Regions from separate parts of the Streptococcus sp. 27098_8_73 genome, predicted to be linked through region 2. Evidence: predicted binding sites of a transcription regulator. Region 2 holds the regulator's gene; the other holds the start of a gene.

The links. Region 2 encodes HrcA, which represses chaperone genes, less so after heat shock. Its sites were predicted from a motif close to TTAGCACTCNNNNNNNNNGAGTGCTAA; they were not measured.
Region 1: a site for HrcA is predicted at 4,227-4,253, ahead of groES (co-chaperone GroES). Genes of this name have one in related genera too.

What each region holds. Positions count from the first base shown of each region.
Region 1 covers NZ_JAPVZT010000003.1:158,671-166,445, reverse strand. The annotation lists gene O3651_RS03430 (NAD(P)H-dependent glycerol-3-phosphate dehydrogenase) at 1-250, opposite strand, end outside; gene O3651_RS03425 (ABC transporter ATP-binding protein) at 409-2,115, shown strand; gene O3651_RS03420 (ABC transporter ATP-binding protein) at 2,117-3,895, shown strand; partial or broken gene O3651_RS03415 (DUF202 domain-containing protein) at 3,952-4,134, shown strand; gene groES (co-chaperone GroES) at 4,278-4,559, shown strand; gene groL (chaperonin GroEL) at 4,583-6,205, shown strand; partial or broken gene O3651_RS03400 (low temperature requirement protein A) at 6,700-7,775, opposite strand, start outside.
Region 2 covers NZ_JAPVZT010000006.1:52,500-60,274, reverse strand. The annotation lists partial or broken gene sstT (serine/threonine transporter SstT) at 1-1,048, opposite strand, end outside; gene O3651_RS05565 (mechanosensitive ion channel family protein) at 1,212-2,084, shown strand; gene O3651_RS05560 (helix-turn-helix transcriptional regulator) at 2,403-3,302, shown strand; gene O3651_RS05555 (GyrI-like domain-containing protein) at 3,364-3,978, shown strand; gene O3651_RS05550 (ClbS/DfsB family four-helix bundle protein) at 3,991-4,542, shown strand; gene hrcA (heat-inducible transcriptional repressor HrcA) at 4,736-5,770, shown strand; gene grpE (nucleotide exchange factor GrpE) at 5,809-6,354, shown strand; gene O3651_RS05535 (hypothetical protein) at 6,365-6,592, shown strand; gene dnaK (molecular chaperone DnaK) at 6,835-7,775, shown strand, end outside.

The DNA.
Region 1 (7,775 bases), on a different contig from region 2:
TGGTCGGTACGACAAAAAGCACAGCATCGACGTTTTCTAGAGCATAGTTCAAGTCATGATAAGCCTTAATTTCCTCGCTTAGAACCACATCTTTGAAATAGCGTTTGTTTGTATGTTGGTGATTGATTTCGTCAATCTGCTCTGCAATATTGCCCCAAATTCGGACTTCATGGCCATTATCATTGAGGACTTGCGACAGAGCCGTTCCCCACGAACCAGGACCAATCACAGCAATTCGTTGTTTATCCATCTTTTCTCCTTGTACGAGACCCACAAAAGGACTCACTTGCTTTTAGAGTTATTTATTATATTGTACCATATAATAACTGAAATTTCTTACTTGACATTGTTTTTATCTATGATATAGTAAGGAAGCTAAACAAAGTTAAAAATCTACGAGGAGGAATTATGTTCAGAAAAGCTTTATCAGCCTATAAATTATTTATCTTTCTATCTCTTCTTATGACATCGCTGATGCTAGCTAGCTCGCTGTTGCAGCCCCTGTATCTCAAAGATGTCTTGAATGCTCTTTTGTCAGGAAACCGGGAAGAAATCTATCGTTTGGGGGCTTGGTTGCTGGGTTTTGGTCTGGTTGGCCTGCTTGCTGGCGGGGCAAATGTGACCCTGGCAGCCTATATTGCGCAAGGTGTGTCGTCGGATTTACGGGAAAAAACCTTTCGGAAAATCCAGACCTTCTCTTATGCCAATATTGAACAGTTCAATGCGGGGAATCTCGTCGTCCGCATGACCAATGACATCAACCAAGTACAAAATTTGGTCATGATGATGTTTCAGATTTTATTCCGCCTACCTATTTTATTTTTAGGTTCCTTTATTTTGGCGGTGGTGACCATTCCTTCCTTGTGGTGGGTCATTGTCTTGATGGTCTTTTTGGTCTTCTTTTTGACAGGAGTGATGATGGGCTTGATGGGTCCACGCTTTGCCAAATTCCAAGTTCTCTTAGAAAAGATCAATTCGATTGCCAAAGAAAATCTGCGTGGCGTCCGTGTCGTCAAATCTTTCGTGCAGGAGAGAGAGCAGTATCAGAAGTTTACGCAAGTTTCAGATGAACTTCTAGAGCAAAATCTCTTTATTGGCTATGCCTTTTCGATCGTTCAACCAATGATGATGATCGTCGGCTATGGGGCTGTCTATCTGACCATGTGGCTCTTGTCTAGCATGATACAGATGGATCCAGGCTTGGTTAGCTCGATTGTTTCTTTCATTTCTTACTTGAATCAAATAATGTTTACTATTATCATGGTTGGCTTTTTGGGCAATACCGTTACACGTGCTATGGTATCGATTCGGCGGATCAAGGAGGTCTTGGATACAGAGCCAGCGATGACCTTCAAGAATGAAGCTGAAGAAGATTTGGAAGGTAGTCTGGTCTTTGACCATGTGACCTTTACCTACCCGACAGATACAGAGCCTATGCTCAAGGATATTAGCTTTGAAGTCAAATCGGGAGAGATGATTGGTGTTGTCGGAGCGACGGGAGCAGGGAAATCAACTCTGGCCCAGCTCATTCCACGTCTTTTTGATCCTCAGGAAGGCTCCATCAAAATTGGTGGCAAAGACCTGCGAGATATTAGTGAAGCTTCGCTGAGAAAAAATGTCTCCATCGTTCTGCAAAAAGCTATTTTATTTAAGGGGACGATTGCGGACAATCTGCGTCAAGGAAAGCAAAATGCTAGCTTGCCAGAATTAGAACAGGCGGCGCGCATTGCTCAGGCAAGCGAGTTTATCAATCGCATGGAAGACACCTACAACAGCCAAGTCGAAGAACGGGGAAATAATTTCTCTGGCGGACAAAAGCAAAGAATGTCCATCGCGCGTGGTGTTGTCAGCAATCCTAATATTCTTATCCTAGATGACTCGACTTCAGCTCTGGATGCCAAGTCCGAAAAACTGGTTCAGGAGGCGCTGAACAAGGATTTGAAGGGAACCACAACTATTATTATTGCCCAGAAGATTAGCTCCGTTGTTCATGCGGACAAGATTTTGGTGCTAGATCAAGGACGCTTGATTGGGCAGGGTAGACACGCAGACTTGGTTGCTACAAATGATGTCTACCGAGAAATTTATGAGACACAAAAAGGAAAGGAGGACTAATATGAAGACAGCAAAATTTTTCTGGCAATATTTCAAGCAGTATAAACTGGCCTTTTTGGTCGTCATGATTATGATTGTCATCTCGACGGTTTTACAGGTTCTCTTTCCGATTTTTACAGGTCTCGCCATCAGTGAGCTGGTGGAGTTGGGGAGTGCTTTTGCGAGTGGCAAGCTTGCTTCAGGTGATGTTTCAGCCTTTGCTGCTTTTCAAGGAATCATGTGGAATTTAGCGTTGGCTTTCATCTTCCTTTCGCTATCGAGCTTGATTTACATGCTGCTGATGAGTCGGATCATTTCCTATTCAACCAATGAAATGCGCAAGGGGCTCTTTGGAAAATTAGCTCGCTTGACCGTTTCCTTCTTTGACCGCCATCAAGATGGAGATATCTTGTCGCGTTTTACCAGCGATTTGGATAATATCTTGCAGGCTTTCAACGAGAGCCTAGTCCAAGTGATGAGCAATATTGCTCTCTACATCGGTCTGATTATCATCATGTTTATGCGGCATGCGACCTTGGCTTGGGTGACGATTGCCAGTACGCCAGTAGCCATCATTGTCTTGGTGTCTATCGTCAAGCTGGCTCGCAAGTACACAGACTTGCAGCAAAAAGAAGTTGGTCAGCTCAATGCTTATATGGATGAGACGATTTCCGGCCAGAAGGCAGTTATTGTGCAGGGAATGCAGGAAGAAGTCATCAAAGGCTTTGTCCAGCAAAATGATAAGGTTCGGTCAGCTACTTTCAAAGGACGTGCCTTTTCTGGCTTGCTCTTTCCTGTCATGAACGGAATGAGCCTGATCAATACGGCTATCGTGATTTTTGTGGGCTCGGCCATTATGCTCAATGATCCTAATGTGAAGACCTCAGTAGCCATTGGTCTGATTTCAACCTTTACACAGTTTTCTCAGCAGTACTATCAGCCTATCATTCAGGTTGCGGCAAGCTGGGGAAGTCTGCAGCTGGCTTTCACTGGTGCGGATCGGATTCAGGAAATGTTTGATGCGCCTGAGGAAGTGCGTCCTCAGAATGCACCAGCCTTTACCGAGCTGAGAGAAGGCGTCGAGATAAAGCATATAGATTTCTCTTATGTCGAAGGTAAGCCGATTTTGAAGGATGTTTCTATCTCAGCGCCAAAAGGTAAGATGATTGCCGTTGTAGGACCGACAGGATCAGGGAAGACGACCATCATGAACCTGATCAATCGTTTTTACGATGTGGATAAGGGCAGTATCGAATTTGACGGGCGCGATATCCGAGACTATGACTTGGATAGTTTGCGCAGTCATGTAGGTATCGTTTTGCAAGATTCTGTCTTGTTCAGCGGAACCATTCGAGACAATATCCGATTTGGAGTGCCGGATGCCAGTCAGGAGATGGTTGAAATTGCTGCGCGTGCTACCCATATTCACGAGTATATTGAAAGCTTGCCTGATAAATACGACACAATCGTAGATGATGATCAAAACATCTTTTCAACAGGTCAAAAGCAATTGATTTCGATTGCTCGAACCCTTTTGACCGATCCTCAAGTGCTGATCTTGGATGAGGCCACCTCCAACGTTGATACGGTAACCGAGAGCAAGATCCAGAGCGCGATGGAGGCCATTGTGGCAGGACGGACCAGCTTTGTCATCGCTCACCGCTTAAAGACCATATTGAATGCGGACCAGATTATTGTCTTAAAAGATGGGGAAGTCATTGAAAGAGGCGATCATCATGAATTGCTGCATCTAGGTGGCTTCTATTCTGAGCTCTACCACAATCAATTTGTATTTGAATAAATGTTTACAGAAACGGAGGTATCCATGAGGATATCTTCGTTTGTTGAAAGGAAGTAATCAGTTTTGTCCTGATCTATCTCTTTCATCGAACTAATCTGCTTCTGTTCATCGTAGGAGTCATCTTAGCTGTTTTGGGAATTCTTGTCATGCTGGTCTTTGGCTATGGCATCTACAAGGGTAGACTAAATTTGCAAAAGGTTATTGATGATTTTGAAGAGAAACTGAAGTTAGCTCAATAAGGTTTCCATTTAACTTTCCCCCAAAAACTTTGTCATTCGGCAAAGTTTTTTCTTGACTATTTCTGACCAAGTGATACAATATTAACTATAGATTAGCACTCGATGTCATAGAGTGCTAAAATTCAATCTTTGGAGGAATAAAGATGTTAAAACCATTAGGTGACCGTGTGGTCTTAAAAGTAGAAGAAAAAGAACAGAAAGTTGGAGGCTTTGTCATTGCTGGTGCAGGACAAGACGCGACAAAAGAAGCAAAAGTCATCGCAGTTGGCCAAGGAATCCGTACGCTCAACGGAGAGCTGGTCGCGCCAAGTGTCAAGCTAGGTGATAAGGTTTTAGTTGAAAGCCATGCTGGCGTTGAAGTCAAAGATCAGGATGAGAAATTCTTGGTTGTTGGAGAAGCAAGCATTCTTGCAATTGTGGAGTAAAAATCTAAGAAAGAGGTTTAAAAATGGCAAAAGATATTAAATTTTCATCAGATGCACGTAGTGCAATGGTTCGTGGTGTGGATATTCTAGCAGATACTGTCAAGGTGACTTTGGGCCCTAAAGGTCGCAATGTCGTTTTGGAAAAATCTTTTGGTTCACCCCTTATCACCAATGACGGTGTGACCATTGCCAAGGAAATCGAGCTGGAAGACCATTTTGAAAATATGGGCGCTAAGCTGGTGTCAGAAGTTGCTTCGAAGACCAACGATATCGCTGGTGACGGAACAACGACTGCTACTGTATTGACGCAAGCTATCGTCCGCGAAGGGATTAAAAATGTTACAGCTGGTGCTAACCCAATCGGTATCCGCCGCGGGATTGAAGCAGCAGTTGCGACTGCTGTCAGCGCGCTGAAAGAAACTGCGATTCCAGTTTCTAACAAAGAAGCAATTGCTCAGGTTGCTGCCGTGTCTTCTCGTAGCGAAAAAGTCGGCGAGTACATTTCTGAAGCTATGGAAAAAGTTGGCAACGATGGCGTTATCACTATCGAAGAGTCCAAGGGTATGGAAACAGAGCTGGATGTCGTAGAAGGAATGCAGTTTGACCGTGGCTACCTGTCTCAATACATGGTGACAGATAGTGAAAAAATGGTGGCTGATCTGGACAACCCTTATATCTTGATTACAGACAAGAAAATTTCTAACATTCAAGAGATTCTGCCATTGTTGGAAAGTATTTTGAAAACCAACCGTCCGCTTTTGATCATTGCAGATGATGTGGATGGTGAAGCTCTGCCAACATTGGTTCTTAACAAGATTCGTGGTACCTTTAATGTAGTGGCTGTTAAAGCGCCAGGTTTCGGTGACCGTCGAAAGGCTATGTTGGAAGACATTGCAATCTTGACTGGTGGTACAGTGATTACAGAAGACCTTGGTCTGGAGCTCAAAGATGCGACCATTGAAGCGCTTGGACAAGCTTCTAAAGTAACTGTTGACAAGGATAGCACTGTGATTGTGGAAGGCTCTGGTAATCCAGAAGCTATTGCCAATCGTGTGGCCGTTATCAAATCTCAAATCGAAAGTACAACTTCTGAGTTTGATAAAGAAAAGCTACAAGAACGTCTGGCTAAATTGTCCGGTGGTGTGGCGGTGATTAAGGTCGGTGCGGCAACCGAAACCGAACTTAAAGAAATGAAACTCCGCATCGAAGATGCCCTTAACGCGACTCGTGCCGCAGTAGAAGAAGGAATCGTGTCAGGTGGTGGTACAGCCTTTGTTAGCGTATTGGATGCAGTAGCTGCTCTCGAATTAACAGGTGATGAAGCAACAGGTCGTAACATCGTCCTCCGTGCCTTGGAAGAGCCTGTCCGTCAAATCGCTTTGAATGCAGGATTTGAAGGCTCTATCATCATTGACCGCCTGAAAAACTCTGAAGCAGGTACAGGCTTTAATGCTGCGACTGGCGAATGGGTGAACATGATTGAAGCTGGAATCATTGACCCAGTTAAGGTAACGCGCTCAGCCCTGCAAAATGCCGCTTCAGTTGCTAGCTTGATTTTGACAACAGAAGCTGTTGTGGCTAATAAGCCAGAACCTGCGCCAGCAGCACCAGCTATGGACCCAAGTATGATGGGCGGCATGATGTAAGGCACATCAAAGAAAGTACAACTTTTTTGAAATCAATAAAGTAAAAAAGACTTCAAACTATTGATCAAAAACAATGGTTTGAAGCCTTTTTATTGTGCTATTAATGAGACAAAAACTTGTAAAATAATGAAAAAGCCTTAGATTCCAAGGCTTTTTAGTCATACTTTCTATGCCCCCTGCATGAATTTGTAAGAACTTTTCATATTGAAAATAAACAAAAATGTTGAAATATAGCTGATTTTAGGGAAATACTTTTAGGTATTTTCAATGTCAGGATTTAAAAATGGGGCAAAAGTGGGGCAAAAACAAATTAACGAAAAAAATATCGAGTTCGTGCATCAAGTAAATGATAAATTGCAAGAATAAGTGCAACATTTACTCGAACTCATCCTCTAGAGCTTCACTAGCAGTTCTGTAAGCTAAACATTTTCGTGGTCGGTGATTGATATCATATAAAGCCTTGGTTCCCAAAGCTTTTTAATGTTATAAACTCATTAAAATAACCCCCAGTTAGATTTGGAATATTTTTTATTCTGTGTCACATAAAAATAAATAAAATGAATGGCTATAGCTAGAGCTAAAATGGTTGTTATACTCACTACTATTATAGGATTAGAAGCAAAGATTAAAGAGAGAATCAAGGCAGCCAGATAGAGTGTCGCTTGGACACAGTAGTAACTTTTCGAATAGCGAAGATAGTGTTTGTTACAGGGCCCATTTACTAGGACAGCAACTTGGAAGAGGCCAAATCCGATATAAGAGAAGATGGTTGCAAAGAGACGATTAGCTTCAGGATTCTGAAGAAAACTCATCGATACAGTCATCATAATAAGTCCAATGAAAATAGGATAGTGACTGTAAATTAGAAATAGTCCCTTTTGATTAGATTTTTCATCAATAGCATGGTCAAATTCACCAAAATAAAATAGGAACAGAGAAAGCATAATAATGAAATAAAGAACCGAATAAATCGAGAAATTCTCGATTGTAAAGAAGTTAGCTAGCTCCATAATCATCTCTCCAAACGTAATAATGACAAGAAGGGAGATGCGCTCGATTAAATGGGGGAGATTTACCTGGTAATGCTTATCTTTACTAAGCAAGATAATTGGCATAATAAATGTTAGCAGAATACTAGCAAAGAAGATATAGACTCTAACGTAATAGGAAGAGGAAGAAGAGCTGCTAGATAGACTCCTAAACTTCCTAGACCTGTTATCCATAGAAAACCTTTGATACTTTTCCGTTCAACATTATCGGTTGATTTTCTAAAAAATTCAACCAAATATTGTAAAAATAAGGTAAAGGTTAATGTACCAACAGCCCAACAAAGATAATGAAAATATTGTTGCCAATCAGGTCCAATCATATTGGCTATAAAGAGTAAAAGTCCCATTTTGATAAACATGATTACCATGTTAAATAAAGAGTTCTTTCCATAGCGATTGGTATAAACGGTTTGAATCATCCATGAATCAGTGAGAACCAAAACAGCCATGAAAAAATCAAGGAAAGAATTCCAAGTCAAAATACCGTTATGAAGATGCTCAATTAAAGTAGTTGCTTTTGA
Region 2 (7,775 bases):
CACAGGAATCAGGAGAAGCGAGCCTCCAGCCACTCCAGAAGCCCCGCAGGCGGAAATGGCTGCAACGACGCTAAGCACCAGTGCTGTTCCGAAGTCCACTTGGATACCCAGTGTATTGGCCGCTGCAAGGGTGAGCGTGTTGATTGTCACCGCTGCTCCCGCCATGTTGATAGTTGAGCCGAGTGGGATAGAGAGCGAGTAGGTTTCAGGATTGAGGCCCAAATCCCGACACAGTTTCATATTAACAGGGATATTGGCAGCCGAACTGCGAGTGAAAAAGGCGGTGACGCCACTGACTTTTAAGCAACGCCAAACCAGTGGATAAGGATTTTTCCGAAGCATAATGAAGACAATCAAGGGGTTAACGACCAGCGCAACAAGAGCCATGGAACCTAGTAATAGGAGAAGGAGCATGCCGTAGCTCTTAAGTGCCTCAAATCCTTTGCCAGAAATGGTCGTGTACACCAGTCCTAAAATACCAAAGGGGGCTAGATTGATAATCCATTCGACAATCTTCGAAGTAATATCTGCCAGTGTTTTCAAGAGTTCTTTACTTTGCTGACTTGTTTCTCGCATGGCCACCCCGAAGACAACTGCCCAAGACAGAATACCGATATAATTGGCCTTGGTCAGGGCGTTGATTGGATTATCGACAAGGTTGAGGAGGAGATTGCTCAGAACTTGGCCGATGCCTTCTGGGGGACTAACTTCCGAGCTAGCTGCGGTCAGCTCGATGGTCACAGGGAAAATATAATTGGCAAGGACAGCGACAAGGGCAGCCGCAAAAGTCCCGATTAGATAGAGGATAATGACGGTTTTTATATTGCTCTTCTGCCCCCTTTTGGTGCTGAGAGAGGGCATTGGCAACGAGGGTAAAAATGAGCAGTGGTGCGATAGCTTTCAGACCGCCGACAAAGATTTGACCAAGGAGGCTAATGGCGCTGGCTTGTGGAAAGATGAGGGCCAGCAGGGCGCCTGTAACTATCCCAATAGAAATCCGTTTGATAAGATTGGCGCGATTCCAAGCAGAAAGAATTCGATGAAATATAGTAGATCTCTTTCTAAAATAAACTGCTTTCCATTATACGCTAGAGGTCGTATAAAATCAATGTTTTTTAGTATTCGCTATGCAGAATAAGGCTGCTTTGATGCCTATCTGTCGCCCTTTGTGGTATAATGAATAAGATTTTTGTATCTCATAGGAGGAAAGAATGACAGCTAATGGGAATGTTTTTACGCGCTATTTCCAGCAATTCAACTGGTCAGCTATTCTGGATGATGTATTTTCAAAATTCGTCTCTTTGGTCTTTTTGTGTTTACTATTTTGGGTGGCTAAGAAAATTCTCCATCTTTTTGTGACTAGACTGATTGCGCCGTCTTTGAAATTATCACGGCAGGATGTCGCTCGGCAAAAGACCATTACACGTCTGATTGAGAATTTGCTCAATTATGCTCTTTATTTTCTCTTGTTCTACTGGATTTTATCCATTTTGGGTATGCCGGTCTCAAGTCTTTTGGCTGGGGCAGGGATTGCCGGCGTAGCCATTGGGATGGGAGCGCAGGGCTTTCTGTCCGACTTGGTCAACGGTTTCTTTATTCTCTTAGAGCGTCAATTGGATGTAGGGGACAATGTTCGCTTGACCAATGGTGCTATCAAGATCGCAGGAACGGTTGTCAGTGTTGGGATTCGGACTACGCAGGTACGCGATGCGGACGGAACTCTTCACTTTGTGCCCAATCGAAATATCACCGTTGTCAGCAATCTTTCTCGTGGTGATATGCGGGTTTTGATTGATATTCCTATCTATGCCGAGACGGATTTGGATGAGATCTATCGGATTATCGCTGCTGTCAATCAGGAAGCCGTGCCTGAACATCCAGAAGTTTTGAAGGAACCTGATATTCTGGGACCGCAAATGACTGCGAGCGGCCAGTTTTATTTTCGAATTAGTCTAATCGTTGCAAGCGGTATGCAAGCGAGTCTGTATCATATTTTCTATAAGCTCTACCATGAAGCCCTGCTAAAAGAGGGGGTGGCTTTGCCAACATTTGCCCCTGTCGCAGGAAATAGTGGCAAAGTTTAGTAGTGGTCATGAGAATAATATCTATCGAAAATAAGGTTTCTAATTACTAAAAGAGGCTGGGACGAAAGTCCTAGCCTCTCAATTGTCTTTGGATTGTCGAGCAAGACGCAGTGGTTGAGTGGGCTCTACTACGCTGATTTCATCAGCTTTTACAGCCCTACTCAACTGTGCGGAGGTGGGACGACGAAATCGAATTCTAACGAATTACCGATTTCTGTCCCACTCTCTTTTTCATTTTAGCTTATCCTGGGTCTAACCTGCCTAAATATGACATGCTATGGCAAGTATTGTATAATAGGGAGAGGAGAAGGAGTAGGCATGCAGAATAATCGACTATTTCGGATATTGTACTATATTTTGGAGAGAGGGAAAGTGACTGCAACGGAGCTAGCAGAGAAATTCGAAGTTTCGGTTCGGACTATTTATCGAGATGTGGATTCTCTTAGCAGCGCTGGGATTCCGATTTATACCACGCAAGGAAAAGGTGGCGGTATAGAAATCGCAGAGGATTATGTCTTGCGGAAGTCCTTGCTGACAGCAGAGGAGAAAGAGCAGATCATGGCGGCTCTGCAAGGTCTGGACAGCATCAGCCAGCTTTACCAGAGTGACCTACTTACAAAGCTTTCGGCGCTATTTCAAATCAAAAATCCCAACTGGATCGAAATTGATTTTAATCACTGGCAAAACGATAAAGCATATGAAGCTACCTTTCATCAACTAAAAACTGCGATTCTAGGTAAGCACCTTGTTTCTTTTTCTTACTTTGCTAGTGACGAGCGGGAGACAAGCCGTCGTGTTAAGCCTATACGCTTGTTGTTTAGAAATCAGAGTTGGTATCTTTATGCTTTTTGCCTCTTGCGACAGGAATTCAGGTATTTTAAGCTATCTAGGATGAAAAATTTGGAGCGGCTGGAGGAGAGATTTGAGGACAGCTTTGAAGATGTCGTCTTGGAAAAAGAACTGACCTATGAAAATACCATTAAACTGACAGTCAAGTTTGATCGCAAAGTGGCCTTCAGGGTTTATGATGAACTAAGCGGAGACATTCGGACAGATGCCGAAGGAAATTTATATACAGAAATCGAAATTCCCAACGATCACCGTTTGTACAGTTATATCCTGTCCTTTGGAGACGCTGTGGAGGTCTTAGATCCGCCCGAAATCCGATTGAAAATGAATGAAATGCTTTCTAGGCTGGTAGAAAAATATAAAACTTGACATAGGGTGTCAGGTATCTTCTTGTATACTAATAGATAAGAAGAGAAAAGGAGGCAGCAAGATGAAATATGAATGGAGAAAGAGTGAGAAATGCTTTTATGGAGCCAAGCAAAAGCCAGAGCTGGTAGAGGTGCCAAGTCAACAGTTCATTGTGATCGAAGGAGCGGGCGATCCCAATGAAGCGGATTTCTCCGAGCGGGTATCTGCCCTTTATTCACTGGCCTATCCCATAAAAATGCTCTTTAAATCCATGATGAAAGATGAGGCGGAGGACAAGGTGAAGGATTTCACAGTTTATCCTTTGGAGGGGATATGGGAAAAAGCTGCTGTGGAAGGCTTCGATAAAAGTCAGCTTCGCTATCAGCTCATGATTCAGCAGCCTAATGTCATCGATCAGGATATATTTGCGGCAGCCCTTGAGAATGTCCGCAAGAAAAAGCCTCATCCTCTCTATGAAGACATTTGTTTGCAGAGATTGCCAGAGGAGCGGGCCATTCAGGTTTTACACGTAGGAAGTTATGACAGTGAGCCGGCCTCTTTTGAGAAAATGGACGAGCTAGCAATCAGCTTGGGACTCGAAAGATGCGACCAAGTTCACAGAGAGATTTACTTGAGCAACAAAAATAGGACACCAGAAGAAAAGTTGAAAACCATCTTAAGGTATTCCGTCAGATAGGAGGAATTTGTCATGCCAAGACCTACAACAAAAAACGATTTACTGGCTGTTGCTACAGAAAATTTTGAAAAACTCAATCTGCTCATTTCGAACATGACAGCAGAAGAGTTGGCGAGGCCCTTTGATTTTTCAAAGGATGAGAAAAAGAAAGAAGCTCACTGGAAGCGCGACCGGAACCTGAGGGATGTCTTAATCCATCTTTATGAATGGCACCAACTGCTACTTAACTGGGTGCAGGCCAATCAAAGGGGAGAAGAGAAGACTTTTCTGCCAGCTCCCTACAATTGGAGAACGTATGGTGAGATGAATGCCGCATTTTGGGAAAAGCACCAGCAGACCTCTCTTGAGGAGGCAAGTTCTTTGCTGGCTAGTTCGCATAGAGCTGTCCTGGACCTAGCCGCAACCTTAACCAATGAAGAATTGTTTTCCAAGGGAGTTTATAAATGGACGGGCGGAACGACCTTGGGTTCTTATTTTGTCAGCTCTACATCCAGCCACTATGATTGGGCTATGAAAAAGCTTAAAGCTCATCAAAAGAATTGTAAAAGGAATCCTGTCCAATAAAGTTTTCTAGGACTTGAGACTGATTTTTAGCACTCTTGCAAAAAGAGTGCTAATTTTTTGGTTTTTTGTCTTGACATTCATTTTTAAGAGTGTATAATAGAATCATAACTTAGCACTCGATGTATTAGAGTGCTAAATATAAAAAATAAAATCTCGCCAGTGGCTGGAAATTTTCTAAAGAGAGGTGAGGTCCTTGGTAACAGAACGCCAAAATGAGATTTTAAATCTAATTATTGATATCTTTACCAAGACGCATGAGCCTGTCGGTTCTAAAGCCTTGCAAGAGTCTATCCAGTCCTCGAGTGCCACTATTCGAAATGATATGGCAGCCTTGGAAAAGGAAGGATTGCTGGAAAAGGCCCATACATCAAGTGGTCGCAAGCCCAGTGTAGCAGGCTTCCAGTATTTTGTCCGTCATTCCTTGACCTTTGATCAGCTAGCGGAAAATGAGCTATACGAGGTCGTCAAAGCTTTCGACCAAGAGTTTTTCAAGCTGGAGGATATCCTGCAGCGGGCAGCGGACGTCTTGGCAGAGTTGAGTGCTTGCACTGTTGTAGCTCTTGACGTCGAGCCTAGTCGGCAACGGCTGACGGCTTTTGATATCGTTGTTATTAGCCAGCACGCAGCCTTAGCTGTCTTTACTCTGGATGAGTCCAATACCCTGACCAGTCAGTTCATGATTCCTAGGAATTTTCTCCAGGATGACCTACTGCGCTTGAGGGATATGATTCAGGAGCGCCTTTTAGGACAGACGGTCTTAGATATTCACTACAAGATTCGGACGGAGATTCCGCAGATTATCCAGCGTTACTTTACGACGACGGACAATGTTCTCGATCTCTTTGAGCATATTTTTGCTCAGATGTTTTCGGAAAAAGTAGCTGTCGCTGGTAAGGTTCAGTTGCTACGTTTTGCGGATCTTGAGGCCTATCAGTTCTTTGATGATCGTCAGAAGGTGGCTTTTGAAATCCGTGACAGTCTGGCTGAGGATCAGATGCAAAATGTCCGAGTCGCAGCTAGTCAAGAGGACTGTCTGGCCAATCTAACCTTGATTTCCAGCAAGTTTTTAATTCCCTATCGAGGATTTGGTATGCTGGCGGTGGTCGGTCCAGTCAATCTGGATTACCAAAAAGTGGTCAGTCAGCTCAATGTTGTCAATCGAGTCTTGACGATGAAACTCACAGATTTCTACCGATATCTGAGTAGCAATCATTATGAGGTGAGTTGAACATGAAATTACATAAATTCCTAAAAAGGAGGCGAAAAATGTCTGAGGAAATAAAAAACGAAAAAGTAAAAGAAGAGGAAGTGGTAGAAGCTACTGAAGAAAAGGTAGAAACCGCTGAAGAAGCTGATGAAACCACTCCTGAAAAATCAGAACTAGAACTAGCAAATGAGCGTGCAGAAGACTTTGAAAATAAATACCTTCGCGCTCATGCAGAAATGCAAAATATCCAACGTCGTGCCAATGAAGAGCGCCAACTCTTGCAACGCTATCGAAGCCAAGATTTGGCAAAAGCGATTCTCCCTTCTTTGGATAACCTTGAGCGTGCGCTTGCCGTTGAAGGATTGACAGACGACGTCAAAAAAGGCTTGGAAATGGTGCAAGAAAGCTTGATTCATGCCCTTAAAGAAGAAGGCATCGAAGAAATCGCAGCGGACGGAGCATTTGACCATAATTACCATATGGCCATCCAAACTCTTCCAGCAGATGACGAACATCCAGCAGATACTATTGCCCAAGTCTTCCAAAAAGGCTACAAACTCCATGATCGCATCCTAAGACCAGCAATGGTAGTGGTTTATAACTAGGAGGTAAGATATGTTAGATATTTTTGAAAAAAATAAGAAGCAGAATGAAGAATATCGTAAGACTGCACAACGTTATTATCAAGGAGAGAATACCTGTGATGAATGCGGTGGCAGTGTGAATGTCTCTGTGTATATGGACGATTATCCTAATAGAGATGATGAATGGCTGTCTTGTCCTCACTGTGGGCATAAGGCTTACATTAGGACAAGTGGGATTGCTAAAGCAGAAAAAGGGTAGTTTCTCTTGTCCGAAACGACAATAAACTATGAAAGAATGATAAACAATGGTTCAGCTTTACCAATAGTGAGCGAAGCGAACCAAAGGCGATACTCTTCGCCGTGGCGCTATTTACGCAAACTTTGAGACCTTAGGCTCAAAGTTTAGTCAAAGAGATTGACGGAGTCAAGCTCTGATGGCGTCGCCACTTAAGAAGAGTATTAAAAAGAAAAATAGAAAATAAAATTTAAGGAGAAAAACACATGTCTAAAATTATCGGTATTGACTTAGGTACAACAAACTCAGCAGTTGCAGTTCTTGAAGGAACTGAAAGTAAAATCATCGCAAATCCAGAAGGAAACCGCACAACTCCGTCTGTAGTGTCATTCAAAAATGGTGAAATCATCGTTGGTGATGCTGCAAAACGCCAAGCAGTGACAAACCCAGATACAGTTATCTCTATCAAATCCAAAATGGGTACTTCTGAAAAAGTTTCTGCTAATGGAAAAGAATATACTCCACAAGAAATCTCAGCTATGATTCTTCAATACTTGAAAGGTTACGCTGAAGAATACCTTGGTGAAAAAGTAACCAAAGCGGTTATCACAGTTCCAGCTTACTTCAACGATGCTCAACGTCAAGCAACTAAAGACGCTGGTAAAATCGCTGGTCTTGAAGTAGAACGTATCGTTAACGAACCAACTGCAGCAGCCCTTGCTTACGGTTTGGACAAGACTGACAAAGAAGAAAAAATCTTGGTATTCGACCTTGGTGGTGGTACATTCGACGTATCTATCCTTGAACTCGGTGATGGTGTCTTTGATGTATTAGCAACTGCAGGGGATAACAAACTCGGTGGTGACGACTTTGACCAAAAAATTATCGACCACTTGGTAGCAGAATTCAAGAAAGAAAACGGCATCGACTTGTCAGCTGACAAGATGGCTCTTCAACGTTTGAAAGACGCAACTGAAAAAGCTAAGAAAGACCTTTCTGGTGTGACTTCAACTCAAATCAGCTTGCCATTTATCACTGCTGGTGAAGCTGGACCTCTTCACTTGGAAATGACCTTGACTCGTGCGAAATTCGATGATTTGACTCGCGACCTTGTAGAACGTACAAAAGTTCCAGTTCGTCAAGCCCTTTCAGATGCAGGTTTGAGCTTGTCAGAAATCGACGAAGTGATCCTTGTTGGTGGTTCAAC